3 regions of the Salinicola sp. CPA57 genome follow, and region 1 is predicted to be linked to each of the others. Evidence: predicted binding sites of a transcription regulator. Region 1 holds the regulator's gene; each other region holds the start of a gene.

Evidence for each region. The regulator sigma-54, encoded in region 1, starts transcription at its own class of promoters, with help from an activator protein. The targets are predictions, from matches to a motif close to TGGCACNNNNNTTGCTNT.
Region 2: a site for sigma-54 is predicted at 2,310-2,327, ahead of speB (agmatinase). Genes of this name have one in related genera too.
Region 3: a site for sigma-54 is predicted at 3,372-3,389, ahead of rutA (pyrimidine utilization protein A). Genes of this name have one in related genera too.

The regions. Positions count from the first base shown of each region.
Region 1 covers NZ_PZJR01000012.1:24,996-34,729, forward strand. The annotation lists gene DOM36_RS14770 (HPr family phosphocarrier protein) at 1-263, opposite strand, end outside; gene rapZ (RNase adapter RapZ) at 250-1,206, opposite strand; gene ptsN (PTS IIA-like nitrogen regulatory protein PtsN) at 1,225-1,704, opposite strand; gene raiA (ribosome-associated translation inhibitor RaiA) at 1,714-2,022, opposite strand; gene DOM36_RS14790 (RNA polymerase factor sigma-54) at 2,163-3,596, opposite strand; gene lptB (LPS export ABC transporter ATP-binding protein) at 3,747-4,472, opposite strand; gene lptA (lipopolysaccharide transport periplasmic protein LptA) at 4,625-5,164, opposite strand; gene lptC (LPS export ABC transporter periplasmic protein LptC) at 5,161-5,772, opposite strand; gene DOM36_RS14810 (KpsF/GutQ family sugar-phosphate isomerase) at 5,962-6,978, opposite strand; gene DOM36_RS14815 (ATP-binding cassette domain-containing protein) at 7,179-7,994, shown strand; gene mlaE (lipid asymmetry maintenance ABC transporter permease subunit MlaE) at 7,991-8,773, shown strand; gene mlaD (outer membrane lipid asymmetry maintenance protein MlaD) at 8,770-9,231, shown strand; gene DOM36_RS14830 (ABC transporter substrate-binding protein) at 9,372-9,734, shown strand, end outside.
Region 2 covers NZ_PZJR01000011.1:472,440-482,173, reverse strand. The annotation lists gene DOM36_RS14455 (AI-2E family transporter) at 1-726, shown strand, start outside; gene DOM36_RS14450 (sigma 54-interacting transcriptional regulator) at 728-2,176, opposite strand; gene speB (agmatinase) at 2,361-3,317, shown strand; gene DOM36_RS14440 (sodium:solute symporter) at 3,404-4,786, shown strand; gene DOM36_RS14435 (inositol monophosphatase family protein) at 4,901-5,695, opposite strand; gene DOM36_RS14430 (RNA methyltransferase) at 5,820-6,602, shown strand; gene iscR (Fe-S cluster assembly transcriptional regulator IscR) at 6,735-7,217, shown strand; gene DOM36_RS14420 (aminotransferase class V-fold PLP-dependent enzyme) at 7,296-8,471, shown strand; gene DOM36_RS14415 (iron-sulfur cluster assembly accessory protein) at 8,515-8,841, shown strand; gene ndk (nucleoside-diphosphate kinase) at 9,119-9,547, shown strand; gene rlmN (23S rRNA (adenine(2503)-C(2))-methyltransferase RlmN) at 9,630-9,734, shown strand, end outside.
Region 3 covers NZ_PZJR01000003.1:657,957-667,690, reverse strand. The annotation lists gene DOM36_RS05330 (methionine ABC transporter permease) at 1-368, opposite strand, end outside; gene DOM36_RS05325 (methionine ABC transporter ATP-binding protein) at 349-1,392, opposite strand; gene DOM36_RS05320 (malonic semialdehyde reductase) at 1,710-2,300, shown strand; gene rutR (HTH-type transcriptional regulator RutR) at 2,400-3,062, opposite strand; gene rutA (pyrimidine utilization protein A) at 3,480-4,583, shown strand; gene rutB (pyrimidine utilization protein B) at 4,580-5,362, shown strand; gene rutC (pyrimidine utilization protein C) at 5,365-5,751, shown strand; gene rutD (pyrimidine utilization protein D) at 5,788-6,561, shown strand; gene DOM36_RS05290 (flavin reductase) at 6,612-7,154, shown strand; gene DOM36_RS05285 (NCS1 family nucleobase:cation symporter-1) at 7,324-8,838, shown strand; gene DOM36_RS05280 (riboflavin synthase subunit alpha) at 9,123-9,731, shown strand.

The DNA.
Region 1 (9,734 bases):
TCCTCGTGGAAACGCGCTTCGAACAGGCCGACGATCGCATCCATGGCAGCGTCGGCATCGTCGCCTTCGGTCACCACGGTCAACTCGGTGCCGCAAGGCGCGGCGAGCATCAGAAGGGACATGACATTGGCGGCATCGGCCTGGCGTTCGCGATGGTGGACGGCAACGCGAACGGCGAAGGGTTGGCAGCATTGAACCAACTTGGTGGCCGCGCGGGCATGTAGCCCGCGGCGGTTGGTCAGGCGAAGTTCACGTGTCGGCATCGCGCTTGGGGGATCCTGCGTTTTGTAGTGGTGCATCCTGCAACGCTGTCTCTCGCGGCCTCGATGCTGGCGAGAGGGCGGTCTGGATACCGAGTTCGCGATGACGAAGTCGGATGTCCGCGGATTCGTGATGAAAGTGGCGAGCCAGGCGCTCGATCAGGTAGACCGAACGATGCTGGCCGCCGGTGCAACCGATGGCCACCGTCAGATAGCTGCGGTGGCTGGCCAGATAGGCCGGCAACCAGCGATCCAGCCAGGCATGGATATCACCGGCCATGGCGTGGACGTCGGAATAGGACTCGAGGAATTCGACGATCTGGGGATCGCGGCCATCGAAGGCGCGCAAGCCCGGGTCCCAGAACGGATTGGGCAGGCAGCGGGCGTCGAACACCATGTCGGCGTCCAGCGGAACGCCTCGCTTGAAGCCGAAGGATTCGAAGGTCAATGTCAGACGACCGCCGGTATGCCGCGCGACCTGCTCGCCGATTCGCGCACGCAGGTCATGCACCGAGAGTCCTTGAGTGTCGATCACCAGGTCGGCCATGCGGCGAATCGGTGCCAGGTACTCCTGTTCGTGATCGATCGCTTCGGCCAGTGTCATGTCGTTGCCGCGAGTCAGCGGATGACGACGGCGGGTGGCCGAGTAGCGCTCCAGCAGGATCTTGGCATCGGCGGTGAGATAGACGACCTGAGTGTCGATTCCGCGTTCCCGTACCGCGTCCAGCAATACGGGGAAGCGCTCGAGCGCTTCCGGCAGGTTCCGTGCATCGATGCTGACTGCCACGTTAGGGCGCGTTGGCGGCGCGCTGCGAAGTTCATCGATCAGTGGCGCCAGCAGGTTGGCGGGAAGATTGTCGATGGCGTAGTAGCCAAGATCCTCCAGTGCCTGCAGGGCGATCGACTTGCCCGAGCCGGAGCGACCGCTGATGATGACCAGTTGCATGCGTAATGTGTCCCGATATCAGCCGTCGTCGCTGGGCTGGTGATGACGAATGGCCTCGCGCAGGGCCTCGTGCAACGCCTGCTGTGATTCGGCGTGGCGCAGCTGCTGCCTGACGCTGCTCTGATTCATGATGCCGGCGACCTCTGCCAGCAATGAAAGGTGCGTGTCGTCCGCTTCTTCCGGGACCAGCAGCACGAATACCAGATCCACCGGCTCGCCATCGATCGCATCGAAGTCGATGGCATCTTCCAGGCGCATGAATCCCGCGATCGGCACCTTGCAGTGCGGGCTGCGGGCATGGGGAATGGCAACGCCGTTGCCGATCCCCGTGCTGCCCAATCGCTCGCGACCGATCAGGCGGCTGAAGACTTCCTGGCTATCCAGGCTGGGTGTGTTTTGGGCGACGAAGGTGCTGAAGAATTCCAGCAGACGTTTTTTGCTGCCCCCCGTGACCCCGTAAAGGGTGCGTTCGGGGGGCAGGATCTTTTCCAGTGTCATCATCAGGCGTTAACGGGCGCCGGCGCCTTGGGCGCGGGCTTGTGCCTTCTCTTTGTGTTTGACCAGTTGGCGGTCGAGTTTGTCGGCGAGCGAATCGATGGCGGCATACATGTCGGTATCGCTGGCGTCGGCGTGTAGATCGGCGCCGGCGGCATGCAAGGTCCCGGCGGCCTGTTGGCGCTCCTTCTCCACACTCAGGGTAACCTGGACATTGGTGATGTTGTCGTAGTGACGCTCCAAACGAACGAGTTTTTCTCCGACGTAGTCTCGGAGGGCATCGGTCAGGTCGACATGGTGGCCGGTAACGTTCACTTGCATGACACACTCCTGTTGCGGCAGATGGCACTTCTGATTGTAACCCTTTTCAGGGCACTGCAAAGGCATCGTGATGGATCGGGATCGGATTGGCGAGTGCCAATCGATGCGTCTCGCCGAATCGGCGTGACGATAGTATGACGTCAGGACAGGCGTTTGCGTTCACTCGATGAGGGAATGCCCATCGCTTCCCGGTATTTGGCCACGGTGCGCCGGGCGACGCAGATATCGGACTGGGCGAGCAGTTCCACCAGTTTGCTGTCGGATAGTGGTTTCCTGGGGGGCTCTTCGCCGATGAACTTCTTGATCCGGGCGCGGATCGCGGTACTCGAATGGCTGTCGCCGTCACCGCGCTGGCCGCCAACCTGGCTCGAGAAGAAATACTTGAGCTCGAATACGCCGCGCGGGGTGTGGATATACTTTTGCGTCGTGACACGGGAGATCGTCGACTCGTGCATGTCGACGCTGCCGGCGATGTCGGCCAGAATCAGCGGTCTCATCGCTTCTTCTCCGCGATCGAGAAAGTCGATCTGGCGCGCCATGATCTCCCTGCCGACACGCAGCAGCGTATCGTTGCGGCTGGACAGGCTCTTGAGCAACCAGCGGGCCTCCTGCAGATGCTGGCGCAGGAAGGTGTTGTCGTCGCTCTTGTCGGCCCGTTTGATCAGCGCAGCGTAGTCGGGCTGGATACGCAGCCGGGGCAAGGCCTCGGCGTTGAGCTCGATGCGCCAGCCTGCCGGAGAGGGCGTGGCGACGAGATCGGGAATCACGTAATCGTCGCGACGGATATCGAAGCCCTGACCGGGCCGAGGGTCCAGCGTGCGAATCAGTTTGATGACACGGTCGAGCTCGTCGTCCTCGAGTCGCAGGCGTCGTTTGAGCAGCCGTCGATCATCGCCGGCCAGCGCTTCGAGGAATTGTCGCACCAGGCGTTTGGCTTGCGGTAGCAGCGGGGTATCGCCATCCAGCGTGCCCAGCTGTAGCAGCAGACATTCACGCAGATCGCGGGCACCGACACCGGTGGGGTCGAACTGCTGCAGTCGCATCAGCATGTGTTCGAGATCGGCCGTGCTGATGCTGTCGCTGCGCTGGGCGCGGAGACTGATCGTCAGCTCGTCGAGCGAACCGATGAAGTAGCCGTCGTCATTGATCGCGTCGATCAGGCACTCACCCAGCTCCCGCTCGCGGTCATCGAAATCGCCCATCGCCAGTTGCCACAGCAGATGGTCGTGGAGCCCGACGGCGGCGGCGTTGCGATCGAAATCTGGTGCGTCTTCGCTGCCGCTACCGTTGCCCAGCGCGCCGGCGGTAGCGTCCTGGTAGGTGTCGCTCCAGTCGCTGTCGAGCGTCAATTCGTCGGGGATATCGGTGGCCCACTCGTCCTCCTGGGTCTCCGAACTCTCGAGTTCCTCATACGGCTCCTCCAGCTCCAGCATCGGATTGGACTCGAGCGCTTGCTGAATCTCCTGGCAGAGATCGAGCGTCGACAGCTGAAGCAGTTGAATCGCCTGCTGAAGCTGAGGCGTCATGGTCAACTGGGTGCCGACTCTAAGTTGCAGCGAGGGCTTCATGGACATGGAGAAGGGGCGTCACGATCAACGAGAGAAACGTTACGTTACTGGTTGATTTAACGACATGCAACGTTTTATGCAATATACATGCCACCCGTGGCGGGGTGAGTGACTCCAGCCACCGGTGGCATGCCGTACGAGAGCAAGGATGGCGGACTATAAGCGGAATTCGTGACCCAGATAGACGTCGCGAACGCGCTGGTTGTCGAGGATCGCTTCCGGGCGGCCCTCGGCGATGATCTGGCCGTCGCCGACGATATAGGCGTTGTCGCAGATGTCCAGCGTCTCCCGCACGTTGTGATCGGTGATCAGAACGCCGATTTCGCGGTCACGGAGTTGGCGAATGATGCTCTTGATATCGCCGACCGAGATCGGGTCGACACCCGCGAAGGGTTCATCGAGCAGCACGAAGGCCGGCTCCGTGGCCAGCGCGCGCGCGATCTCGACGCGTCGACGCTCGCCACCGGATAGGCTCATCCCGAGATTGTCACGAATATGCTCGATGTGAAAGTCGCCGAGAAGCCGCTCGAGCTGGGCGCGTCGTCCGGCACGATCCAGGTCCTTGCGGGTCTCGAGGATCGCCATGATGTTGTCGGCGACGCTCAGTTTGCGGAAGATCGAGGCTTCCTGCGGCAGATAACCGATCCCGGCCTGAGCGCGGTCGTGCATCGGGGCGCGGCTGAGGTCCCGCTCGTCGATATGGACGCTGCCGGCATCGGCCTTGACCAGGCCGACGATCATGTAGAACGACGTTGTCTTGCCCGCGCCATTGGGGCCGAGGAGCCCAACGATGCTGCCCTGGCGAAGAGTCAGGCTGAAATCATGGACGACGCGACGTCCCTTGTAGCTCTTGGCCAGATTGGTGGCCGTTAGCGTTTTCATGGATACGATCCTTGTGGCAGCGCGACGCAACGTGATCCGGGGCCGGTAGTCATCACCGGTGTCGGTCCCGAATCGGCGCTCAATTCATGGCTGGAACGGTGACTTGGCCGATGGCTCGAGAAGATTGCGCGAACGATTGACTGTCAGGGCGGCTATTGAGACGACGGAGAGGCGTCACGTGGCGTCAACGTCATGCGGACGCGACCGTCACTGTTGCCATCGCTATCCTGGCTGGCCCGGGCCTGGATGCGGCGCGAATCGAGATAGTATTCGACGTAGGCGCCGTCGAACGTGTCCCCGGCCTGGTGCAGCTCGGCATTGCCGATCAGCTCCACGCGACGCTCCGCGGCATGATAGACGACGGTGTCGCCCCAACCCTTGACCAGATCCTCGTCGGGCGCCGGCTTCTGCTCGAGGTAGGCGCGTTCTCCGCCACCGCCCTTGGCGGTGACCTGGCTGACCTGGCCGTTGGCGCCCCGCTGGATGTCGACGCGTGCGGCCTTCAGGTTCATGCTGCCTTGCCGCATGTCGACGTCGCCGGTATAGACAGCGGTGCCCTGACGGTCGTCGATCTCGAGCTGATCGGCGGCGATCTCGATCGCCGCACTGGCATCGCTTTCCAGAGCGACGGCCGGAAGGCTGGAGAAGCCCAGTGCGGTCAGCACCAGAATTTGCCCGAGTTCTCGCCTCATGATCCTTGATCCTTGGGTTGCTGTGACTGAGGTTGCTGTGGCAGGTGACCCTGCACGTTGTCGGTCAGACGCATACGGTCTTCGTTGATCCAGGCGTCGAAGCGATCGCCGCGCATGCTCTGGCTATGCTGACGTAACACGGAGGTGGTGTCACTCCAGGCATGGGCTTCACGATTATCGTAATGCAGCGTCCGGGTTTCCAGGCTCCAGGCCTGCTCCGGCTGTACGAGGCGCGCATTGCCTTGCAGCGTCAACTGCTCGCCGCTTCGACTCATCCGCCCGGTGTCGCTGGTGACCTGCCATTGGCGCTGCTGGTCGTCGGTCAGATAGCCGTGGGGCTTTTCGGTGCGAATGATGTCGTCGGATGGCGTATGCACCAGTCGCGGAGTTTCCAGACGTTGATAGGCGCGACCCTGCTGGTCGAAGCGGGTCATGCTGGCGTCTTCGAGGTAGTAGTCCGGCTCGCCGGTCGTGTTGCCGATCGTGGGCTGTTGCTGGTCTTCCCCGCGTTGATCCAGATAGGTCAGGCCACCGCCCAGCGTCAGCAGCAACGCCAGCAGACCGAGGCGCCGCCACCAGGGAGACTGAAATCTGGCTGTCTTGGCCACGGTTGCTCCTTGTCTTGGTAAAAAACTTGATCGAAGAGCTCCGGTTGGAACCTTCTGATCGAAATAACGAATGGATTTCCGGGACGAAACGGCTGACTCCGACTCGGTCGGGCCATTCTCCTCTCGATTTTCCGAACGACGATGCGGTCCGTCGCGTCGATCGCGCCAGGCCACCGCGCTGTCGGATTGTCAGATGACGCCACTTCTCAGCAGGTCGTGCATGTGTAGCGCGCCAACGGGAATGCCGTTCTCGACCACCGCCAGCGCGGTGATGCGGTTATCCTCCATGATCCGGACTGCTTCAGCGGCCAGCATGTCCGGTGCCGCCGTCTTGCCGCCGCGCGTCATGACGTCATCGACGCGAAGCAGGGTGAAATCGCCACGCTGGTCGAGCGTGCGCCGCAGGTCTCCGTCGGTATAGACCCCGGCCAGCATTCCGCGTTCATCGACCACGCAGGTGAATCCCATGCCCTTGAGCGTCATCTCGAGCAGTGCCTCTCGCAACGGGCTTCCGGTGGCCACGCTGGGGAGCCGGCTGCCGTCGTGCATGAGGTCGGCAACACGCAACAGCAAGCGTTTGCCGAGCGTGCCGCCCGGATGGGACAGCGCGAAGTCCTCGGCGCTGAAGCCGCGCGCCTCGAGCAGAGCCAGCGCCAAGGCGTCGCTCATGGCGAGGGCGGCGGTGGTGGAAGAGGTTGGCGCCAGATCGTGAGGGCAGGCTTCCCGGGAAACGCCGACATCGATATGCACGTCGCTATAACGTGCCAGCGTCGACCCCGGCCGGCCGGTCAGGCTGACCAGTGGGGCGCCGAGACGCTTGAACAGCGGGAGCAGGCCTGTGATCTCCTGGGTTTCCCCGGAGTTCGACAGGGCGATCACCACATCGTCGCCGGTGATCATGCCGAGATCGCCGTGGCTGGCCTCGCCGGGATGTACATAGAACGCCGGCGAGCCGGTGCTGGCCAGGGTCGCGGCCATCTTGCGGGCGATGTGGCCCGACTTGCCCATGCCCGTCACGATGAGGCGCCCTCGGCAAGCGAGCAGTAGCCGACAGGCGGCATCGAAACACGCGTCGAGTTTGGTGACGAGTTCGCCGATAGCCTGCTGTTCCAGCGTCAGCGTACGCCTGGCGCTGGCACGAAAGTCCAGCGTGGCGAGTTCGCTCAGGGTCTCGGCGGTGGCGGTGGCGGTTCGGGGATCGGTCATGGCATGAACGTCAGTCGTGAAATTGAGGGCGCCAGGCGATCTCGGGTTGGCGCAATACGTGAGAGTATACCTTTGATCGTTTCCCGATTCGTCCCTTGTGCGGCAGCGAGCGTAGTCGTCCGGTGGCGACTGCTGGTCGCTACCGCCAAGGTTAGGATACAATGTTCGATAATTGATCTCACAAGGTTGGTGGATGCTGCATGGATGACCCGATTATGGTCGAGGTCAAGGATCTGCACTTTTCCCGCGGCAATACCGATATTTTTCGCGGTGTCGACCTGCAGATTCCGCTCGGCAAGATTACTGCCATCATGGGGCCTAGCGGGACCGGCAAGACGACGCTGCTGAAGTTGATCGGTGGTCAGCTGATACCGGACCGTGGCCAGGTGCTGATCGATGGTCAGGACGTACACCAGCTGTCGCGGCGCTCGCTTTTCAAGCTGCGTCGTCGCATGGGCATGCTGTTCCAGAGTGGCGCCCTGTTCTCGGACCTGGACGTGTTCGAGAACGTCGCGTTCCCGCTCCGCGTGCATACCGAATTGCCGAACGCCATGGTGCGCGACATCGTGCTGATGAAGCTTCAGGCGGTCGGGTTGCGCGGTGCGCGACATCTGATGCCATCGGAGCTCTCAGGCGGCATGGCCCGACGCGTGGCGCTTGCGCGCGCGGTGGCGCTGGATCCGGAACTGGTGCTCTACGATGAGCCCTTCGTCGGCCAGGACCCGATTTCGATGGGCGTGCTGGTGCAGTTGATCAAGAAGGTCAATCAGGCGCTCGGGCTGACCGCGGTGATGGTGTCCCACGACATCAAGGAGACATTGTCGATCGCAGACTATGTCTACATCATCGCCGACGGCCAGGTCATGGCCCACGGCACGCCGCGTACGCTCGACGTGAACGACGATGCGCACGTCAGGCAGTTCGTGCATGGCGAGCCCGACGGGCCGGTGCCATTTCACTATCCCGCGCCGGACTTCTACGATGACATTCTGGCGCCGGCGGGGCAGTTTTCATGATGCGACATATCGCGACGCTAGGGCGCGCAACGCTCGATATCGTGAGCTCGATCGGCAGGGCGGGGCTGTTCCTGTTTCAGTCGATCTTCTGCCTGCCGTCCCGCGAGGGGTTCCATCTGTGGATTCGCCAGATGCATTTCGTCGGGGTGATGTCGGGGGCGATCGTACTGGTGTCGGGGCTATTCATCGGCATGGTGCTGGCGTTGCAGGGCTTCACCATTCTGGTGAGTTTTGGTGCCGACGAGGCGTTGGGACAGATGGTGGCGTTGTCGCTGGTTCGCGAGCTCGCCCCGGTGGTCGCCGCATTGCTGTTCGCCGGGCGCGCAGGCTCGGCGCTGACCGCCGAAATCGGTCTGATGAAAGCGACCGAACAGCTCACCAGCATGGAAATGATCGGCGTCGACCCGTTGCGGCGCATCGTCGCCCCCCGGCTGTGGGCGGGCTTCGTCTCGTTGCCCATCCTGACGGTGATGTTCGGCGTGGTCGGTATCTGGGGCGGGTACCTGGTGGGCGTCGACTGGCTTGGCGTCTACCAGGGTTCCTACTGGAGCAATATGCAGGACAGCGTCGACTTCGTCGGCGATGTGCTCAATGGCATGATCAAGAGCCTGGTGTTCGGTCTGGTCGTGACCTGGATCGCGGTGTTTCAGGGCTATGATCTGATTCCCACCTCGGAAGGTATTTCGCGCGCGACCACCCGGACGGTGGTATACGCCTCGCTGGCGGTATTGGGCCTCGATTTCGTGCTCACCGCGTTGATGTTTGGAGACCTCGGATGAAGCGCAACAACTGGTTGGAACTGGGCGTCGGCATGTTCATGCTGGCAGGTATTCTGGGGCTGGTGTTCCTGGGTCTGCGCGTCAGTGGCCTGGGCGTGGGTGTGCCCAACGATACTTTCACGTTGACTGCCAACTTCGCCAATATCGGCGGGCTGCGACCCCAGGCCAAGGTAACCATGTCCGGCGTGCGCATCGGCAAGGTGACCGATATCGAGCTCGATCCGAAGTGGTTCGACGCCAAGGTCACCATGCAACTGGACTCGGCATACGACGGCAAGCTTTCCAACGACAGCACGGCGGCGATACTCACCGCCGGGCTGCTGGGCGAGCAGTACATCGGGCTGACCGTGGGCGGTGCGCCGGATATGCTGCATGACGGTGACGTCATCCACGACACCCAGCAGGCGCTGGTGCTGGAGGAACTCATCCAGCAGTTCGTGTCGAATATGGCCAAGTGAGCCCGGCCGGCTCAGCTCAAGGCAAGTTGATCACAGACAAGGAGTCGATGATGAAAATGACTTTCGCGCGGCATGCCCGCACTGCCAAACGTGATACCGGAATGCGGGGCGCCTGGATGGCGGCCCTGGCGCTCGTCGCGATGTGTCTGGCGAGCGTGGCTCCTGTGGCCCAGGCGCAGCAGTCTCCGACCCAGGTCATCCAGCAGAGCGTGGATTCGCTGATGTCCGAGCTGGAAGGCAAGAAGGGCTACTACGCCCAGCACGAGGGCGAGCTTGCCAAGCTGGTGGATACCAACATGGCGGAAGTTGCCGACTTCCGCTACATCGGTGCCAGCGTGATGGGCCGTTACTTCCGTGGTGCCACGCCGGAGCAGCGCTCCAAGTTCGTCAATGTGTTCCGCAAGACCCTGATCGATACCTATGCCAGAGGCCTGGTGACGTTCGACTATCAGACGCTTCGCGTGAAGGAGAACGAAAACGCGGGACGCTATGACGATCAGGCG
Region 2 (9,734 bases), on a different contig from region 1:
CTGACCCTGCTGTTCATGCTGATCACGCTGTTCTTTCTCTACCGGGATGGCGCCGGCATGGCGCGTCAGCTGGATATCGTCGGTGAGCGCGTGCTGCCGGCGCGCTGGCAGCGCTTCTCGCGCGTGGTCCCGGCCACGATCAGCTCGACCGTGATGGGCATGGGATTGATCGCGCTCGGAGAAGGTCTGGTGCTCGGCACCGCGTACTGGATCGCCGGCATTCAATCGCCAGTGGTACTCGGCGTGATCACCGCGTTCATGGCGCTGGTTCCCGGCGGCGCGCCACTGACATTCACGCTGGTGTCGCTCTATCTGCTGGCGACCGGTCACATGGCCAACGGCATCGGCCTGTTCATCTGGGGCGCGTTCGAGCTCTTCGTCGTCGACAAGACCCTGCGCCCACGGTTGGTAGGCGGCCCGATCAAGCTCCCGTTCCTGCCGACCTTCTTCGGTCTGGTCGGTGGCGTCAAAACCATGGGGATCGTCGGTCTTTTCGTCGGCCCGGTGCTGATGGCGCTGCTGGTCGCAAGCTGGCGCGAATGGCTGCACGACGACAGCGCGCCGGACGCACCGTCGGAAGCCGAACGCTGGGGATACGGCAAGCGCACGGCGATCTCCCGCTCGATTTCGAGGTCCTCCAGCGCCACGAGCGGAAAGGCGTCGACGAGAAACGGTGTCACGACGGCAAGCACCAACGACGACACGAATGCCGATATCAGCCGATGAGTCAGCGGCCTGTCTGAAGACCGTGACGTTTGAGCTTGCGCACGACGCTCGGTTGGCTGATGCCCAGCCGTTCGGCCAGCGCATAGGTCGTACGGTGCGTCGTTGCCAACGTTTCCAGAATCGCCCGCTCGTGGTCGTCCATGGCGGATCGGAGCGTCTGACCCGGTGCCAGCGAAATGCCAAATGCTTGCCCCGCTTCGCGGGCGGGCTCGGCAATGTTCGAATCGTCAGCGAACGCATCTCTACCGGGCAACGACCCTCTCGGGGCCGGTGCCCCCACCACGCCGCCTTCTGCCGATAGCCAGGCACGCTCCAGCCAGTTCTCCAGCTCGCGAATATTGCCCGGCCAGTCGTTGCTCATCAGCGTTGCCCATACCCCGGGATGCAGGACCTTCTCTGCTCCGTAGCGGCGGTTGAGCTGATCGAGATGGCGCTCGGCCAACCCGCGGATATCCTCGCGGCGCTCTCGCAGTGGCGGCAACGTCACGGGAATGACGTTGAGTCGGTAGTAGAGGTCGAGTCGGAAAGCGCCCTCCTCGACCCGTCTGGCCAGGTCCTGATTGGTCGCCACCACCAGCCGGAAATCGACCTGGCGCGAGCGCGTATCCCCCAGCCGCGTCAACGAACCATCCTGAATGACCTTGAGCAGCTTGGATTGCATCGATAGCGGCAGCTCGCCGATCTCGTCCAGAAACAGCGTGCCGCCATGCGCCTGTTCGAGAAGTCCCGCCTTGCCCTGGCGCGACGCGCCACTGAACGCGCCGGGCTGATAACCGAACATCTCCGACTCGAACAGCGACTCCGGTATGGCCGCACAGTTGACGTCGACGAAATCGCCCTCTTGCCTTCGGCTCCAGCGATGCAGCTGCCGGGCGAAAGCCGTCTTGCCGACACCCGACTCGCCCAGCATCAGGACGGTGGCATCGGTGGGTGCACTGCGCTTCAGCAAGTGGACCATCTCCCGCATGATCCGACTCTTGACCACCAGCTCGCCGAGCGCGTCATCGCTATCGACCTCGGGATCATGATGGCGCTTCAGATGTTCGGAAAAGCGCCGCTGAAGGAGCGCATATTCGTCCTGCAACAGCCTCAGGTCGGTAAGGTCTCGCGAACGACTGATCACGCGGATCAGCTTGCCGTCGGCATAGACCGGGAACGCCTCGGCAATGACCTGCCGGCCGGTGCCGGTACGCTGCATGATCTGCGCAGGCTGACCGGTGCGGATGACTTCCAGGGAGACCGAGGGCGACAGCACGCCGCTGGCCTGAAGCGCCTGAACGGTGGTGGCCCGAAGCGCTTCTCGACGCAGCCCGTAGACCGCCGCGCTGCCGGGGCTCACGTCAAGAATACGACCATCACCATCGACGATGAACACGTGATCCTGAGCCGTCTGGATCAGCGTCTCCAGCGTCAACTGCGCAGTCTCCTCGGTCGACATCGGATGTGTCATTACGCGTCCCTCTACTGCTGCACGGATACATAAATGAATCATTGATACATCAATGGATCATTCAAATCCATCTGGCGATACAAAAACGCATCAGCCGGATTTTATTGTTCAACAACTTCAATGGTTTATCGGTTGGCACGATTCCTGCGCGTCATTCACCACAATCACAACGTCAGGAGTCTTCATGCCCACGCAACCGTCGTACAACCAGCCGCTGGGTGGCAACGAGATGCCCCGCTTCGGCGGACCGGCCACCATGATGCGGCTACCGACGCAGAAGAGCGCCGCAGGGCTGGATGCCTGCTTCGTCGGCATTCCCATGGATATCGGCACGTCCAATCGCCCCGGCACTCGCTTCGGGCCGCGCCAGATCCGGGACGAGTCGCGCATGCTGCGCCCATTCAACATGGCGACCCGCGCCGCGCCGTTCGAAAGCCTGCAGGTCGCCGACATCGGCGACGTTCCGATCAATACCTTCGATCTCAAGAAGAGCGTCGACATCATCGGGCGCTACTACGACGAGCTGCTGACCCACGATGTGATTCCGCTGACGCTGGGTGGCGATCACACGCTGGCGCTACCGATACTGCGCGCCATGGCGAAAAAGCACGGTCCGGTGGGACTGATCCACGTCGACGCCCACGCCGACATCAACGAGCACATGTTTGGTGAAGCCATCGCGCACGGCACGCCATTCCGCCGCGCCGTCGAGGAAGGTCTGCTGGACTGCGACCGCGTCGCTCAGATCGGTCTGCGAGGCACGGGCTATTCCGCGGAAGAGTTCGACTGGGGGCGCCAACAGGGCTTCCGAGTGGTGCCGGCCGAAGAGTGCTGGCACCAAAGCCTGACCCCGCTGATGGCTGAAATCCGTGACAAGGTTGGCGGCGGTCCAGTCTATGTGAGCTTCGATATCGACAGTCTCGACCCCGCCTATGCCCCGGGCACCGGCACGGTCGAAATCGGCGGGCTGACCATCCCGCAGGCGCTGGAGATCATTCGCGGCGCTCACGGACTCGATATCGTCGGCTGCGACCTGGTCGAAGTCTCTCCACCTTACGACGCTCACGGCCAGACCGCCGTCGTGGCGGCCAACCTGCTGTTCGAGATGCTTTGCATATTGCCCGGCGTCAAACGTCGCTGAGAAGCCGCCACAACCCCATCGTCAACACCGTCGACCGTCGTTCCACAATAACAATCGCCGCTGATGCAGCGGAAGGACAAAACATCATGATGCTGGATCTCTTCGTCGTCGCGCTCTACGCGCTTGGCATGCTCGGCCTGGGCTGGTGGGGCATGAAACGCGCCCGCAGCCGGGAAGACTATCTCGTTGCAGGACGCCGCCTTGGCCCCGGCATGTACCTGGGTACGCTGTCGGCCGTCGTACTCGGCGGCGCTTCGACCGTGGGCACGGTCAAGCTCGGCTACACCTACGGTCTCTCCGGGCTGTGGCTCTGTGCTTCGCTGGGTCTGGGGCTGATCGTGTTGAGCCTGGTTCTGGCCAAGCCCCTGATGAAGCTCAAACTCTATACCGTGACTCAGGTCCTGGAGCGCCGCTACACTCCGGCGGCCAAGCTGATCAGCTCGATCATCATGTTTGCGTACGACCTGATGCTTGCCGTGACTTCGACGATCGGGATCGGCACCGTGCTGAGCGTCATCTTCGGCATGCCGGCCTGGCAGGCAGTCGTCATCGGCGGCATCGTGGTGGTGATCTACTCGACCATCGGCGGAATGTGGTCGTTGACGCTGACCGATATCGTCCAATTCGTGATCATGACGGTAGGCATGGTGGCGCTGCTGCTGCCGATGACGATCCACTCGGTAGGCGGCTGGGATGCGCTGCTGGAAAAAGCCCCGGCCACCAGTTTCTCGCTGACGGCCATCGGCTGGGACACCATCATCACCTACTTCGTCATCTACTTTCTGGGCATTCTGATCGGTCAGGATATCTGGCAGCGAGTGTTTACGGCACGCTCCAGTGGCGTTGCCCGCCGTGCCGGCACATTCGCCGGCATCTACTGCATTCTCTACGGCGCGATCGGTGCGCTGGTCGGTATCGCAGCCAGCATCCTGCTGCCGAATCTCGAAGATGCCAACAACGCCTTCGCCGCGATCGCGCAGCTGGCGTTGCCGGACGGCGTCCGCGGGCTGATCATCGCCGCCGCGATGGCCGCGATGATGTCGACCTCCAGCGCCGGGATGCTCGCCTCGTCGACACTGCTGACGCAGGATATTCTGCCGGCACTGCGCGGTGGCCGAGAGATCGACGACGTCCGCATCAATCGGCTCTGCACGGGGCTGATCGGCGTCGTGAGCGTGATCATCGCGATCAACGTGAGCGATGTCATCGGCGCGTTGACGGTCGCCTACAACCTGCTGGTTGGGGGCATGCTGATTCCGATGCTGGGGGCACTATTCTGGAAGCGCTCCACGACCACCGGCGCCATTGCCAGCATGCTGGCCGGCTGCGCGGGGGTTATCGTCTTGATGCTGAAAGATGGCTTGCTCGCGAACTCGCCGATCTATGCCGGGCTTGCCGCCAGCATGATCGCGTTCATCGCGGGTAGCCTGCTCACTCGCCCCCACTCGATAGCCTCTTCGACGCCCTGATCCAGGGCGGGGGAACACCCCAACGCAAAGCGCCCTGCCGGAATGACCCGGCAGGGCGCTTCTTGGTTGTCGACCCGCAACACAGAGCGAGCCGCGCTTCACATGCCGACTAACTCAGGCGCCAGCCTTGAGCTGCTGCGCCAGCGCCTTGTAGAGGCGCGGGCCCGCGGCCATCAGGCTGCCGCCATCTTCGACACTCGGCGAGCCGTCGATGGCACCGGTCAGCGCGCCCGCTTCCTTCAGCAGCAGCGAACCGACCAGACGGTCCTGCTCTTCCAGGCCCAGCACGAAGACCGCATCGGCACGACCGAACGCGAATTCGATCATGTCGAGCAGCGCACAGCCGCTACCGGTCAGCGTGTCGATCTGCGGCCCGAGGCGCTCGGCCACGGTGAGATACTGGGGCAACCAGCGTGCACGTGCTTCCTGCGTCGGCCAGGCCAGCGCGATTCTGGCTCCGCTGATGCTCACGGTCTTTGAGACACGCATGCGCTTGCCGTTGCCCTGAGCGCCACGACCACGACTGATCAAAAACTCGTCATCGCTGAACGGCGAGATGATGACCGCATGTTCCGGACGCCCCTTGACCAGGCATACCATCGAGATTGCGAACTGCCGGTTCGCCACACCGAGGTTGGACTCGCCGTGGATCGGCTCGATGTGCCAGACGGTTTCCTTGTCGGCGCCCTTGCCTTCGCGATAAGGGGTATAGCGACCGGAAATACCGTGCTGCGGATAGCCGCGAGTGAGCTGATGCACGATCAGCGTTTCGGCGTTGCGCGCCGTATCCTCGAGCAGACTGGCGGTTGCCTGCTCGTCGTGATTGACCTCGAGACGGTCACGGATACGAACGAATTGCTCAGCGGCACTGCGAGCGGCGCGCAGCGCATATTGAACCATCGGATGCATGGATCTGGCCTTGGGGTGTCGGGGGCTGTTAAAGAACGCCGCGCAGTCTAGCAGAAGCGGGCCCGCGCAGTCATGCTAGACTGCGCGTTTTCCCATTTGCCACAGCACTGACAATCGCCTCCTTATGCTCGACCGTATCCGTATCGTCCTTATCGGTACCAGCCATCCCGGTAACATCGGCGCCGCCGCTCGCGCCATGCGCAACATGGGCCTCGAGGACCTCGCGCTGGTCACGCCCCGCTGCGATCCCAAGGATCGCGAGGCCTATTCGCGCGCCTCCGGTGCCAACACCCTGGTCGACGCCGCGCGGCAATACGACGCACTCGAAGAAGCCGTTGCCGACTGCACGCTGGTGGTCGGCGCCAGCGCACGATCGCGCCACCTGCCGTGGCCGATGGTCGCCCCGCGCGCGCTGGCCGAGAGCCTGCCGCAGGCTCTGGCACCGGCCGAGGCGAGAGTCGCCCTGGTTTTCGGCCGCGAGGATACCGGCTTGACCAATGCCGAGCTGCAGCGCTGCCACCAGCATGTGCATATTCCGACCAACCCCGATTTCAGCTCGTTGAATCTGGCCGCCGCCGTCCAGGTACTCGCCTACGAATGCCGCCAGGCATTTCTGGCTCTGGATTCCGATTTGCAGGCATCTTCCGGCGAATCCATCAGCGAGAGCGAGCAGCCTTTCGGTGTCGAGTGGGACAATCCGCCTGCCACGCACGCCGATCTCGAGCGCTTTTTCGTCCACCTCGAGAGCACGCTGACGGCGATCGAATTCCATGACCCGGACAATCCCCGCCAGCTGATGGCGCGACTGCGGCGGCTCTTCATGCGTGCGCATCTGGACTCGATGGAGATGAATATCCTGCGCGGCATTCTCGGCACCATCGACAAGCGGCTGCGGGAAAGGTCCTGAAGCCGCAGGTACCGACCGGAAGCCCGATCGCGATCGACACATCGACGAATCGGACGCCGCCAGAATGGTTGACCGTGTTACTGGGTTTTTCCATAATGGCGTCACCGATGCAGCGACAGCCGATACCCGCCGATGCGTTTGACTACCAAAGGGCGTTACGCCGTTACCGCGATGCTCGACCTGGCCCTCAATGCCGGTCAGGGTCCGGTCTGTCTGGCGGATATTTCCAGACGTCAGGACATCTCGCTGTCATATCTCGAGCAGCTGTTTGCCAGATTGCGCCGCGCCAAGCTCGTCAGCAGCGTGCGCGGCCCGGGCGGCGGCTATCTGCTGGGAAGAGCGCCCTCCGAGATCTCGGTCGCCGGCGTGATCGATGCGGTCAACGAATCCGTCGATGCCACGCGCTGTCAGGGCCAGGCGGACTGTCATCAAGGCAGCAAGTGCATCACGCATCATCTGTGGTGCGACCTTTCCGACGAGATCCAGCGCTTCCTGAGCGACATCAGCCTGCAGGAGCTGGTGCGCCGGGAGGAGGCTCGCACCGCCACCCGAGCCGAATCCGGGACACGCACTTTCGCTGACGATGTCGCCACGATCACGGTGTCGTCACACTAACCGGATGATTGCCGCGACGACGCTTGATCGTAACGGGCCTGAATTCATTTCGATCGATTGCCAGAGATCTGCCGTGCCATGAGCGCTCCGATATATCTCGATTATGCCGCTACCACCCCGACCGACCCGCGCGTGGCCGAGCAGATGATGCGCCACCTGACGCTGGATGGGGTCTATGCCAACCCGGCGTCGCGCAGCCATATGCCCGGATGGCTGGCCGAACAGGCGGTGGAGAATGCCCGCCGTCAGGTTGCGGATCTGATCGGCGCCGACCCGCGCGAGATCGTCTGGACCTCCGGCGCCACCGAGGCGGACAACCTGGCCTTGATCGGTTTCATGCGCGCCAACCGCGGCCGCGGGCGCCACCTGGTCACATCGATCATCGAACACAAGGCGATCGTGGACACCGCGATCTCGCTGGAGACGGAAGGTTTCGAGGTCAGCTGGCTGACGCCTGGCAGCGATGGCCGCATCGCCCCCGAGCAACTGCGCGCGGCCATGCGCAACGACACCGCGCTGGTCTCGCTGATGGCGGTCAACAACGAGCTGGGCAGCGTCAACGATCTTGCCGCGCTCTCCGCCATCGCGCATGAATTCGGCGCACGTTTTCATGTCGACGCCGCGCAGGCCTCCGGCCGACTGGCGCTGGATGTGGAGACGATGGGCATCGACCTGATGTCGCTCTCCGCCCACAAGGCCTACGGCCCCAAGGGAGTCGGCGCGCTCTACGTTCGCCGCGATCCGGATCTGCGAATCGAAGCGCTGATTCACGGCGGCGGCCACGAGCGCGGCATGCGTTCGGGCACCCTTCCCACGCATCAGATCGTGGGAATGGGCGAGGCGTTTGCGCTGGCACGCGATGAACGTGAGGCCGACGGCGAGCACGTTCGTGCGCTGCGCCAACGCTTTCTCGACGGCTTGGCCGATTGTGGTGGCATTCACAACCATTCGCCGCTCGAGCATTGCGTGCCCAATATCGTCAATCTCGCCTTCGACGGCGTGGACGGCGAGTCGTTGCTGATGGCACTGCGCGGCCTGGCGGTCTCCACCGGTTCGGCCTGCAACTCGGCAAGCGTTGAGCCATCCTACGTGCTCAAGGGAATCGGCATCCCTCATTCACAGGCGCTTTCGTCGATCCGCTTTAGTTTTGGCCGGTTCACCACCATTGAAGAGATCGATGCGGCCGCAGCCGACATACGCCGCGCCCTGAGCGGGCTACGCCAGCCGTCGAAAGCCGCCACGAATCATCGTTAGGGGGATGGCGTCATCGCCATTCTCCTTGGCAAGGAGAAATGCCATGCAGAACATCACCATCAGTGAATCCGCCGCCACTCAGATCCGTCACGTCCTCGAGGAGCGCGGCAGCGGCCTGGGGCTGCGCGTGGCGATCAAGCCGAGTGGCTGCTCCGGCTACAGCTATGTGCTCGATATCGCCGACGACCTGCGCGCAGACGACGTCGCCTTCGAGGAGCGCGGCGTCAAGGTGCTGGTCGACAAGGAAGCGCTGGCCGTTCTCGATGGCACCGAAGTCGATTACGTCAGCGAAGGGCTCAACCGCTTCTTCCGCTTCAACAACCCCAACGTGACTGACGAGTGCGGCTGCGGCGAAAGCTTCAACGTCTGAGCTTCGCTCCGTACCGATCTCGCCACGTCCGGCCCCGGTTCGAGGGGTATCGGCCCGATCAGCCGCGGGATGCGTCTGGCGCGGGCTTGCGCTACAATGGCGCGATTTTTCGGCAGGGACGATCACCGTTCGTGATCGGCTCCGCCCACGACCACGATGATTTCGGACGGCGCGCTAATCTATGCACGAGCATCAGAGGCGCGTCGTCTCGTATCTCATGATCTTTTTCCGCTCGCGATAATCGCGATCGATTCACTACAGCCAGGAGACCGAAGTCATGGCCACCGAGCGTACGCTTTCCATCATCAAGCCCGATGCCGTTGCCAAGAACGTGATCGGCGACATCTATAGCCGTTTCGAAAAAGCCGGCCTGCAGATCGTTGGCGCCAAGATGCTGCACCTCTCCAAGGAGCAGGCTGAAGGTTTCTACGCCGAGCACGCCGAGCGCGGCTTCTTTGCCGACCTGGTCAGCTTCATGACCTCCGGTCCGGTGATGGTCCAGGTTCTCGAAGGCGAAGGCGCGATTGCCAAGAACCGCGAGCTGATGGGTGCCACCAACCCGAAAGAAGCCGCACCAGGCACCATCCGCGCCGACTTCGCCTCGTCCATCGATGCCAATGCCGCGCACGGTTCCGATGCACCGGAATCCGCCGCCCGCGAAATCAGCTACTTTTTCAAGGAAGAAGAACTCTGCCCCCGCGGCTGATTCGTCGACCGACCGGCCATTCGTGCCGGTCGTTCATCCCCGTTCCCGGACACCCCGCCACCCTCGAGCCGATTCCGTTGCCATGAGCGCTGCTACCGATACTCCGCGCACCAATCTACTGGGGCTCTCCCGCGAGCAGATGGAGGCATTCTTCGTCTCTCTGGGCGAGAAGAAATTCCGCGCCGCC
Region 3 (9,734 bases), on a different contig from region 1:
GCAGCCTCGACCAGGCCGGGCGAGACCTCGTTCAGCGCGCCCTCGACCAGTCGCGCGACGAACGGAATGGCGGCGATGGTCAGCGGCACGGCGGCGGCATTGGTGCCGATGGAGCTGCCGACGATCATGCGGGTGAAGGGAATGATCGCCACCAGCAGGATGATGAACGGTACCGAGCGGCCGACGTTGGTGACGATCCCGAGCACCGTGTTGACCACCGGCTGCGCCAGGATCTGGCGCGGCCGCGTCACGTAGAGCAGCACCCCGAGCGGGACGCCGGCCAGCGCCGACAGAATGCCGGCGACGGCAACCATGTAAAGTGTCTCCAGCGTGGACTGCCAGACGAGATCAATCAGTGCGCTGGACATGGCCCAGTACCTCCACATGCAGGTCAAAGGATTCGAGCGTTGCCAGGGCCTGCCGGGTCTGCGAGGCGCTGCCCATCAATTCGGCGATCATCAGTCCCAGCGTACGGCCCTGTATGGACTCGACCTTGGCCTGCAGAATACTGACATCGATGCCATGTTCACGGGCCAGCCGCGAAATCAGTGGGGTTGCCACGCTATCGCCGGAGAACGTCAGCCGCACCACGGGATGCGTGCTCTCGCCGGATTCCGGTTCGAGGCGTTCGATCAGGGCCTGCGGCGCTTCCAGCTTGAGGAAGTCGTTCAGGAAATCCCGCCCCAACTGGGTGCCGGGGGCCGTGAAGAAGTCGCCGACGTCGGCATCTTCCACCAGGCGTCCGTCGGATATCAGACCGACGCGATGGCAGATCGTCTTCACCACTTCCATCTCGTGAGTGATCAGCAGAATGGTGAGTCCCAGGCGTTGATTGATCTCCTGCAGCAGCGTCAGGATCGATGCCGTCGTCTGCGGGTCGAGCGCCGAGGTTGCCTCGTCACACAGCAGCACCTTGGGTTGGCTGGCCAGGGCGCGGGCAATCGCCACGCGCTGCTTCTGACCGCCAGACAACTGGGCCGGATACTGCGCCGTCTTGTCCGCCAACCCCGTCATCTCCAGTAGCGGCAACACGCGTTCGCGAATGGTCTGACGGGATTGCCCCATCAGCTCCAGCGGCAAAGCGACGTTGTCGTAGACGGTACGATTGGTCAGCAGGTTGAAGTGCTGAAAGATCATGCCGCACTGATGTCGTGCCTGGCGTAGGGCGGCGGCGTCCATGGCAGTCAGTTCCTGTCCGTCGATGACGACGCGGCCGGCTGAGGGGCGCTCGAGGAGATTGACGCAGCGGATCAGGGTCGATTTGCCGGCGCCGGAGAGGCCAATGACGCCGTGAATCGTGCCCTTGGGTACCTGCAGGTCGATATCTTTCAGCGCCTGCACGGCACCGGGCCCGCTGCCGTAGGTTTTGGAAACGTTGTCCAGTGAGATCATTGGGCGTATCGGAAGCGTCTGTCTGGGTTCGGGAGGCGGCGGGGCAGTTCGGCGCGCCGTCTGGGCGTCATCGGCGACGGCCCCGCGTCGATGAGCGCGCTAGTATACGGATCTCGTCGGGTCAGAGCGACCGCTGGCGCCGGGCCGTGTCGCGAGATACCGTAGGCGACGATGGCAGCTTGCCGCCACACGGTTTCTCCCCGGTGACAGCTCTCTGCCTCAAAGACTCGGGACGCTGTTTCAAAGGCTCGAGACGCTGTTTCAAAGGCTCGAGACTGTGTTTCAACGACACTTTTTAGACAACAAGGAGAAACGCGATGCTGCCATCACTGGATGACCAGGCGCTGAACCAGCTTTTTCTGGAAGCGCATACCCATAATGCCTGGCAACCTCGGGAAATCACCGAGGAGACCCTGCGCCAGCTCTACGCGCTGGTCAAGATGGGGCCGACCTCGGCCAATTGCTGTCCGGCACGCTTTGTCTTCGTCCGCTCGACCGCGGGCAAGGACAAGTTGTTACCCTGCGTCTCTTCCGGAAATGCCGACAAGACGGCGACGGCGCCATGTACGGTGATCGTGGCCTACGACAAGCGCTTCTACGATCAGTTGCCGATGCTGTTCCCGGTTGCCGACGCCAAAAGCTGGTTCACCGGGAGCGAAGCCTTCGCCGAACAGACAGCGCTACGCAACAGTTCGATGCAGGCTGGCTATCTGATCCTGGCGGCGCGCGCCATGGGACTGGATACCGGGCCCATGTCCGGATTCGACCCCGAGGCACTGGATGATGCCTTTTTCGCCGGTACCGATTGGACGGCCAACTTGCTGATCAACCTGGGTTACGGTGACGAGTCCGGCGTCAAGCCGCGCCTGCCGCGTCTGGCGTTCGAAGACGCTTGCCAACTGGCTTGACCGGCGGACCAGAGCATCGACTCTGCCGTATGGAACCCGCTCGACCGGTGGCCTCGGGCGGGTTCCATCGCAACCCCCAAAGTGCCGTCCAACGCCATTTCAGATTGCCGCCTGTCGCGGCAGCAAACCGCCCAGCACGATGCGCTGAATATTGTCGACCGTGGCTTCGAAGAAATCGGGGTCGGCCAGCGTCTTGCCGGAAATTGCCTCGATCTGTACGGCGAAATCGGCGTAATGCTGCGTGGTACCCCACAGCAGATAGATCAGATGATGCGGGTCGACCGGCAGCAGCTTGCCGCCAGCGATCCAGTGCTCGATGACCTTCGATTTTTCCTCGACCAGCGCGCGCAAGTCTTGCTGCAGCTCTTCCTTCAGCAGTGGCGCGCCCTGAATCATCTCAAGGCAGAACAGGCGCGACTCCTGCACGTGATCCCTCGACAGCTCGACCTTGATCCGAATGTAGTGACCGATCGCCGCCTCCGGGGTCTGGTCGGCGTCAATGGCGCGTATCGGTTCCAGCCAGGTATTCAGAATCTGTTGCAGGACCGAGACGTAGAGCTTTTCCTTGGACGGGAAGTAATAGAGCAGATTGGTCTTGGAGACGCCCGCCTGGTCGGCGATGGCGTCCAGGCTGGCGCCGCGCAGGCCGAACTGGGAAAACAGCGTCAGCGCCGCATCGCGAATGCGTTGCTTGCGGGCTTCGCTGGCAGCGGCGCGGCCCGGGTTGGAGACGGCGGTGGGAGCCGCGGGCGTGATTGGCATCATGGTCGTCCTGACAAACGAATCCCTGAATGGCGTGCCGACCCGCCTTGCAAGGGCGTTGGATCACGGCCATTGCAGGGGGGAACAATCGTTCGGCACTTTACCACGCCGGTTCGAGGCTGACGTCATTGACCTGAAAGCACTGCTTCGGCCAGCGATGAGTGCCTGGCAAGGCGCACCGAATCTGCGCGAATCTGCCATTCCCTGCGTCATTTTCGCGCACCTTGTTCTTATGACGTGGACCATTTGGTCTGCCGCTGTCTCATCGTCTTGTCCCAAGTCGTTGAAAGCGGATCAGGAACGTTGCGTTGGCACGACAGTTGTTAAAGGGATATCAGGCGTTGGGCCGCCGCTGGTCAGCATCCTCCCGGTGAGCGACAGACCGACAACGATATCCATGACGACGGGGAATGACTCATGCAACTGGGCCTCTTTATTCCTATCGGTAACAACGGCTGGCTGATTTCCGAGAATGCGCCGCAGTACATGCCGAGCTTCGAACTCAACAAGGCGGTGACCCAGAAGGCCGAGAGCTACGGCTTCGAGTTCGTGCTGTCGATGATCAAGCTGCGCGGGTTCGGCGGCAAGACCGAGTTCTGGGAGCACGCGTTGGAGTCATTCACCCTGATGGCGGGGCTGGCGGCCGTGACCTCGAAGATCAATCTCTACGCTACCGCGGCGACATTGGTGATGCCGCCGGCGATTACCGCGCGTATGGCGGCGACCATCGATTCGATCGCCCCGGGACGTTTCGGCATCAATCTGGTGACCGGCTGGCAGAAACCGGAATATAGCCAGATGGGAATGTGGCCGGGGGACGAGTACTTCGCCAGGCGCTACGCCTATCTCGACGAGTACACCACGGTGCTGCGGGATCTGCTGGAAACGGGTCACAGCGATCTGAAGGGCGACTTTTTCCAGATGGATGACTGTCGCCTGAGTCCGCGTCCGGAGCAGGGCGTCAAGATCGTCTGCGCCGGCCAGTCGAGTGCCGGCATGGCCTTCACCGCCAAGCACGCCGACTACAGCTTCTGCTTCGGCAAGGGACTGAATACGCCGGCGGCGTTCGCCGATACCGCCGCGCGCCTCAACGCGGCGGGCAGGGAATCCGGGCGCGATATCGCTTGCTACGTGCTGTTCATGGTGATCGCCGACGAGACCGACGAAGCGGCCATGGCACGCTGGGAGCATTACAAGGCGGGTGCCGATCAGGAGGCGCTCGACTGGATGGCCGACCAGGGCAGTCAGGACAAGAGTTCGGGCAAGGATACCAACGTGCGCCAGATGACCGATCCGACATCGGCGGTCAACTTCAACATGGGCACCCTGGTCGGCTCCTACGCCAATGTCGCGCGGATGCTCGACGAGATCGACACCGTCGAGGGCGTCGGCGGCGTGATGCTGACGTTCGATGACTTTCTGGCAGGTCTGGATATCTTCGGCAGGCGCGTGCAGCCGTTGATGAAGACTCGAATGGATGTCCTCAACGCGCCGGGCGAAACGGCCGAGGTGGCGAAATGAGCGGACTCAAGCAGACGCCGGTGGTGCGTCGTGGCGGTGACGGCGTCAATGACGAGATCGTGCTGGCCGGTCGGCCGGAAGCGATCGCGATGCCGTGCTCCGAGACGGCATTGATCGTCGTCGACATGCAGAACGCCTATGCCACTCGGGGTGGCTACCTCGATCTGGCCGGTTTCGATGTCACCACCACCGGGCCGGTCATCGAGCGAATTGCCAAGGCGATCAAGCTGGCGCGCGCGGCGGGCATCCAGGTGATCTTCTTCCAGAATGGCTGGGATGCCGAGTACGTCGAGGCCGGCGGCCCGGGGTCTCCCAACTGGCACAAGTCCAATGCACTGAAGACCATGCGTCAGCAACCCGAGTTGAAGGGACAGCTGCTGGCCAAGGGTACCTGGGATTACGCGCTGGTCGACGCACTGAAGCCTCAGTCTGGAGACATCGTGCTGCCGAAGCCGCGCTATAGCGGGTTCTTCAACACCGCGCTGGACAGCATCCTGCGTTCGCGGGGTATTCACCACCTGCTGTTCACCGGTATCGCCACCAACGTGTGCGTCGAGTCGACGCTACGTGATGGCTTCTTCCTGGAGTATTTCGGCACCGTGCTGGAGGACGCGACCTATCAAGCCGGCCCGCCTTCGGCACAGAGCAGCGCCATCTTCAATATCGAAACCTTTTTCGGCTGGGTATCGAGCGTCGATGCCTTCGAGGACGCCTGCGCGGCGCTAACCGACGCCCGGCAGCCACACGCTTCACCCATGACTTCAGCAGCAGGAGAGTGATCATGCCCAAGACGAGTGTCATTCCCGCCGGTTCCGGTGCCCCTCTGGCCCCGTTCGTCCCGGGTAGCCAGGCCGATAACATCCTTTACGTTTCCGGCACTCTGCCGTTCGACAAGGACAATAACGTGGTTCACGTCGGTGACGCTGCGGCCCAGACCCGTCACGTGCTGGAACTCATTCAGAGCGTGATCGAGACCGCCGGTGGCAGCATGAATGACGTCACCTTCAACTCGATCTTTCTGCGCAACTGGGAAGACTATGCGGCGATCAACGCGGTCTACGCAGAATTCTTTCCCGGCGAGAAGCCGGCGCGTTACTGCATCCAGTGCGGGCTGGTGAAGCCGGATGCGCTGATCGAGATCGCCTCGATCGCGCATTTGCCTCACTGACTCGTTGGCTGACGCCTTGCCGGAAGGAACTCGTCAATGCACTACGAAATACTGGGATGCACGGAGCCCGATGCCCCGACGATTCTGCTCTCCGCGGGCTTGGGTGGCGCCGGTCGCTTCTGGGAGCCGCAACTGGCTGCACTGGAGACGACACACCGGGTGGTGATCTATGACCACCTCGGTACGGGCAAGAGCCCTGCCGAGCTGCCGAGCGGCTACGCGATCGATGATATGGCACAGGAAGCGCTGGCCTTGCTCGACCGGTTGAACATCGAGCGCGTCGATTTCATGGGCCATGCCCTGGGTGGTCTGGTCGGGCTGCAGATGGCGCTGCTGGCGCCGGCCCGGCTGGGTCGGCTAATCGTGATCAATGCCTGGAGTCGTGTCGATGTCCAGAGTGAGCGCTGTTTTCGGGTACGCCTGGCGCTGCTCCAGGACAGCGGGGCCGAAGCGTATCTGCACGCGCAGCCACTGTTTCTCTATCCCGCCGACTGGCTGTCCGCCAACCACGAGCGGCTGCTGGCCGAAGAGGCTCACGCGCTCGCGCATTTTCCGGGCGCGCATAACGTGCTGGCACGCATCGGAGCGCTGTCGGCCTTCGACATCGACGCGAGGCTGGGGGAGATCGCCACGCCCACGCTGGTGATCGCCTCCCGGGACGATCTGCTGGTGCCGTACCCGCGCTCGGAGCGGCTCGCCGAGGGGCTGTCCGACGCGCGGCTGGCGGTATTCGACTACGGCGGACACGGGCTGACGGTGACCGTGCCTGACTCGTTCAACGCCTCGGTAGCGCGATTCCTGGCAACCTGATCACCGCTTTGATGGCTTGAGCGGCAGCGGTGAGGGAGAGGAGAGATTTGATGATGACCTCGTTACAGAAACCTGAATACGACGTGGAAGCGCTGAGTGCCGTTTCGCCATCGGCATTTCGTGAAGCGATGTCGCGATTGGCGGCCGCGGTCAACGTGGTGACCACCGATGGCCCGGCCGGGCGCGCCGGTTTCACGGCGTCGGCCGTATGCAGCGTGACCGACGAACCGCCGACGCTGCTGGTCTGCATCAACCGGCGCGCTTCGGCCTATCCCTCTTTTGCTGACAATCCGGCGCTTTGTGTCAACGTGCTGAGTGCCGACCATCAACAGGTTTCCAATACCTTTGGTGGCAAGACGCCCATGGCGGAACGCTTCGCGCAGGCGGACTGGACGACACGCGAGACAGGGGCTCCGGTACTGGCGAATGCGCTGGCACATTTCGAATGCCGGATCGGCCAGCGCGTGGCGGTTGGCACCCACGACGTGTTGTTCTGCGAGATCGTGGCGATGTCGACCTGCGACGAGAGCCAATGCCTGCTCTATTTCGAGCGCCAGTATCACCAGTTGCCGCGGCTGGCCCCCGGCGGCTGAGCGGCAACCGTATCGTCATGATCTATCGAGACCGTCATGAGTTATCGGGCGCGTCATAACCGACTTGGAATCTCATGACCCATTTGGAACTTAATGAACCACTTGGAACTTAATGAACCACTTGGAACTTCCTGACCCCCAGGGGGCGCCACGGGATCGGAGACACACAATGACAATATCCGCTTCTCGCATGGTCGAACGTGACGGCAGGATCGAGCTCAGCCTCGGCGATGACGTCCGCGATAGTGCCTGTTTCAATCACGATATCGCGCCGACGACGGCCAGCGAACGTACCTGGTCGAAATGGAATATCGCCGCGCTCTGGGTGGGGCTCTCGATCTGCGTACCGACCTATACCCTGGGTGGCGTACTCACCGCCTATTTCGGGCTGAGTGTGCTCGAAGCCTTGGTCGCAATTCTGCTGGCCAACGTGATTCTGTTGATTCCGCTGACGTTGAACGCCTTTCCCGGAACCCGCTACGGCATTCCGTTCCCGGTAGTGCTGCGTTCGTCGTTCGGCATTCGCGGCTCGAATGTTCCTTGCCTGATCCGCGCGCTGGTCGGTTGTGGTTGGTTCGGCATCCAGACGATGTTCGGCGGCCTGGCGATTCATCTGCTGCTATCCGCGATCGTGCCGCCGTGGCAATCGCTGGGCGGCTGGGGGCAGGTTCTCGGTTTCTTCATCTTCGCGGCGATGAATCTCTGGGTGGTGATTCGCGGTGCGGAGTCGATCAAGTGGCTCGAGACACTGTCGGCGCCGTTGCTGTTGCTCGTCGCCATCGGATTGATGGTATGGGCGCTGCCGCACGTTTCGCTGAGCGAGTTGATGGCGCAGCCACCGTCGCGACCGGCAGGCGCATCGGTGACGACCTACTTTCTGTCGGGACTCACGGCGATGGTCGGTTTCTGGGCGACGCTATCGCTGAACATTCCGGACTTCAGCCGTTTCGCCAAGAGCCAGAAGGATCAGATTGTCGGCCAGATCATCGGGCTTCCGTTGACCATGTTCTTCTTCGCCGCGCTGGGGGTGGTGATGACGGCGGCGTCGGCGTCGCTGGTCGGGGAGACCGTCTCCGATCCGGTCACGCTGATCGGTCATATCGATAGCCCCGTCTGGGTATCGATCGCCATGGTGTTGATCGTGATCGCCACGATCTCGACCAACACGGCGGGTAATATCGTCTCGCCGACGAATGACTTCCAGAACATCGCCCCCAAGTTGATCAACCGCACGGGTGGCGTGCTGCTGACCGGATTGGTCGGTACCTTGCTGATGGGTTATGACCTGCTGCACAAGGCAGGGGTCATCGTCTCCGACGTGACGCTGGAAAGTCTCTATTCCAATTGGCTGCTGGGGTATTCGAGCCTGCTGGGGCCGATCGCCGGGATCATGGCGGTGGATTACTTCCTGATCAAGCGTCAGCGTCTGGACGTGGTCGCGCTCTACCGCGATGACGGTCGCTATCCGACGATCAACGTGGCCGGCTTCATCGCCTTCGGCGTACCGGTGGTGCTGACACTGATATCGTTGATCACGGGGCTGTGGCAGTGGTTCTACGACTACGGCTGGTTTACCGGCTCGCTGTTGGGCGCGGTGATCTACTACATCGCCGGCAAGACGCTGGATCTTTCGCGTGATGCGCCCTGCGACATCCACACCGCGGATTCCGCTTCGGTGGGGTGAATACGCAGACCGATTGGCGGCGGCGGCTTGAAAGGCAGAAAGACCACCCACTCGGGTGACCATCAACGTTGAACACCCCCTTTTAGCCAGACTGCCTCGGGAGACCGGCGCACCGGTTTTCGGGAACCCATCGGTGCATTGAATGGCGGCCAGCCAGGGTCGGCCGAAGAGGGCGTCAATGTCATGGCAAACGCCAGCGGCGTGCTAGAATTCTCGTTCTTGTTGCCCGCCGAGCGTGTCTGTCATCGGTGGATAGCCATTCGTCCAGGCCAGGAGAGCGGTTGATGTTTACGGGGATCGTGCAGGATGTGGGAACCGTGATAGCGATCGAGGAACGTGAGCAGTTGCACACCCACGTGGTATCGATGTCGCCGGCAATGCGCGAGGGTCTCGCGTTGGGCGCCTCGGTCTCCCACAACGGTTGCTGTCTGTCGGTGACGGCCATCGAGGGAGAAAACGTTAGCTTCGATCTGATGCGTGAAACACTTCGCCTGACCAATCTCGGCGATCTCGCCGCCGGCGGCAGAGTCAACCTGGAGCGGGCGGCGCGTTTCGGCGATGAAATCGGCGGACATTCGATGTCCGGGCATATCATGGGTATGGCCAAGCTCGTCGAGATCGACGAGGCGCCCAACAATCGCCGGCTGTGGTTCGAGCTGCCGGTGGAACTGGCCCGGTTCGTGTTCGACAAGGGCTACATCGGCATCGACGGAATCAGCCTGACCGTGGGAGGCGTCGAGGCCGGGCGCTTCTGCGTCAACCTGATCCCCGAAACACTGGCCAGAACGACGATCGGTGAACGGGTGCCGGGGGATAGGGTCAACATCGAGATCGATCCACAGACTCAGGCCATCGTCGAGACCGTGGAGCGCGTGCTGGCCAATCGCGGCTGAAAG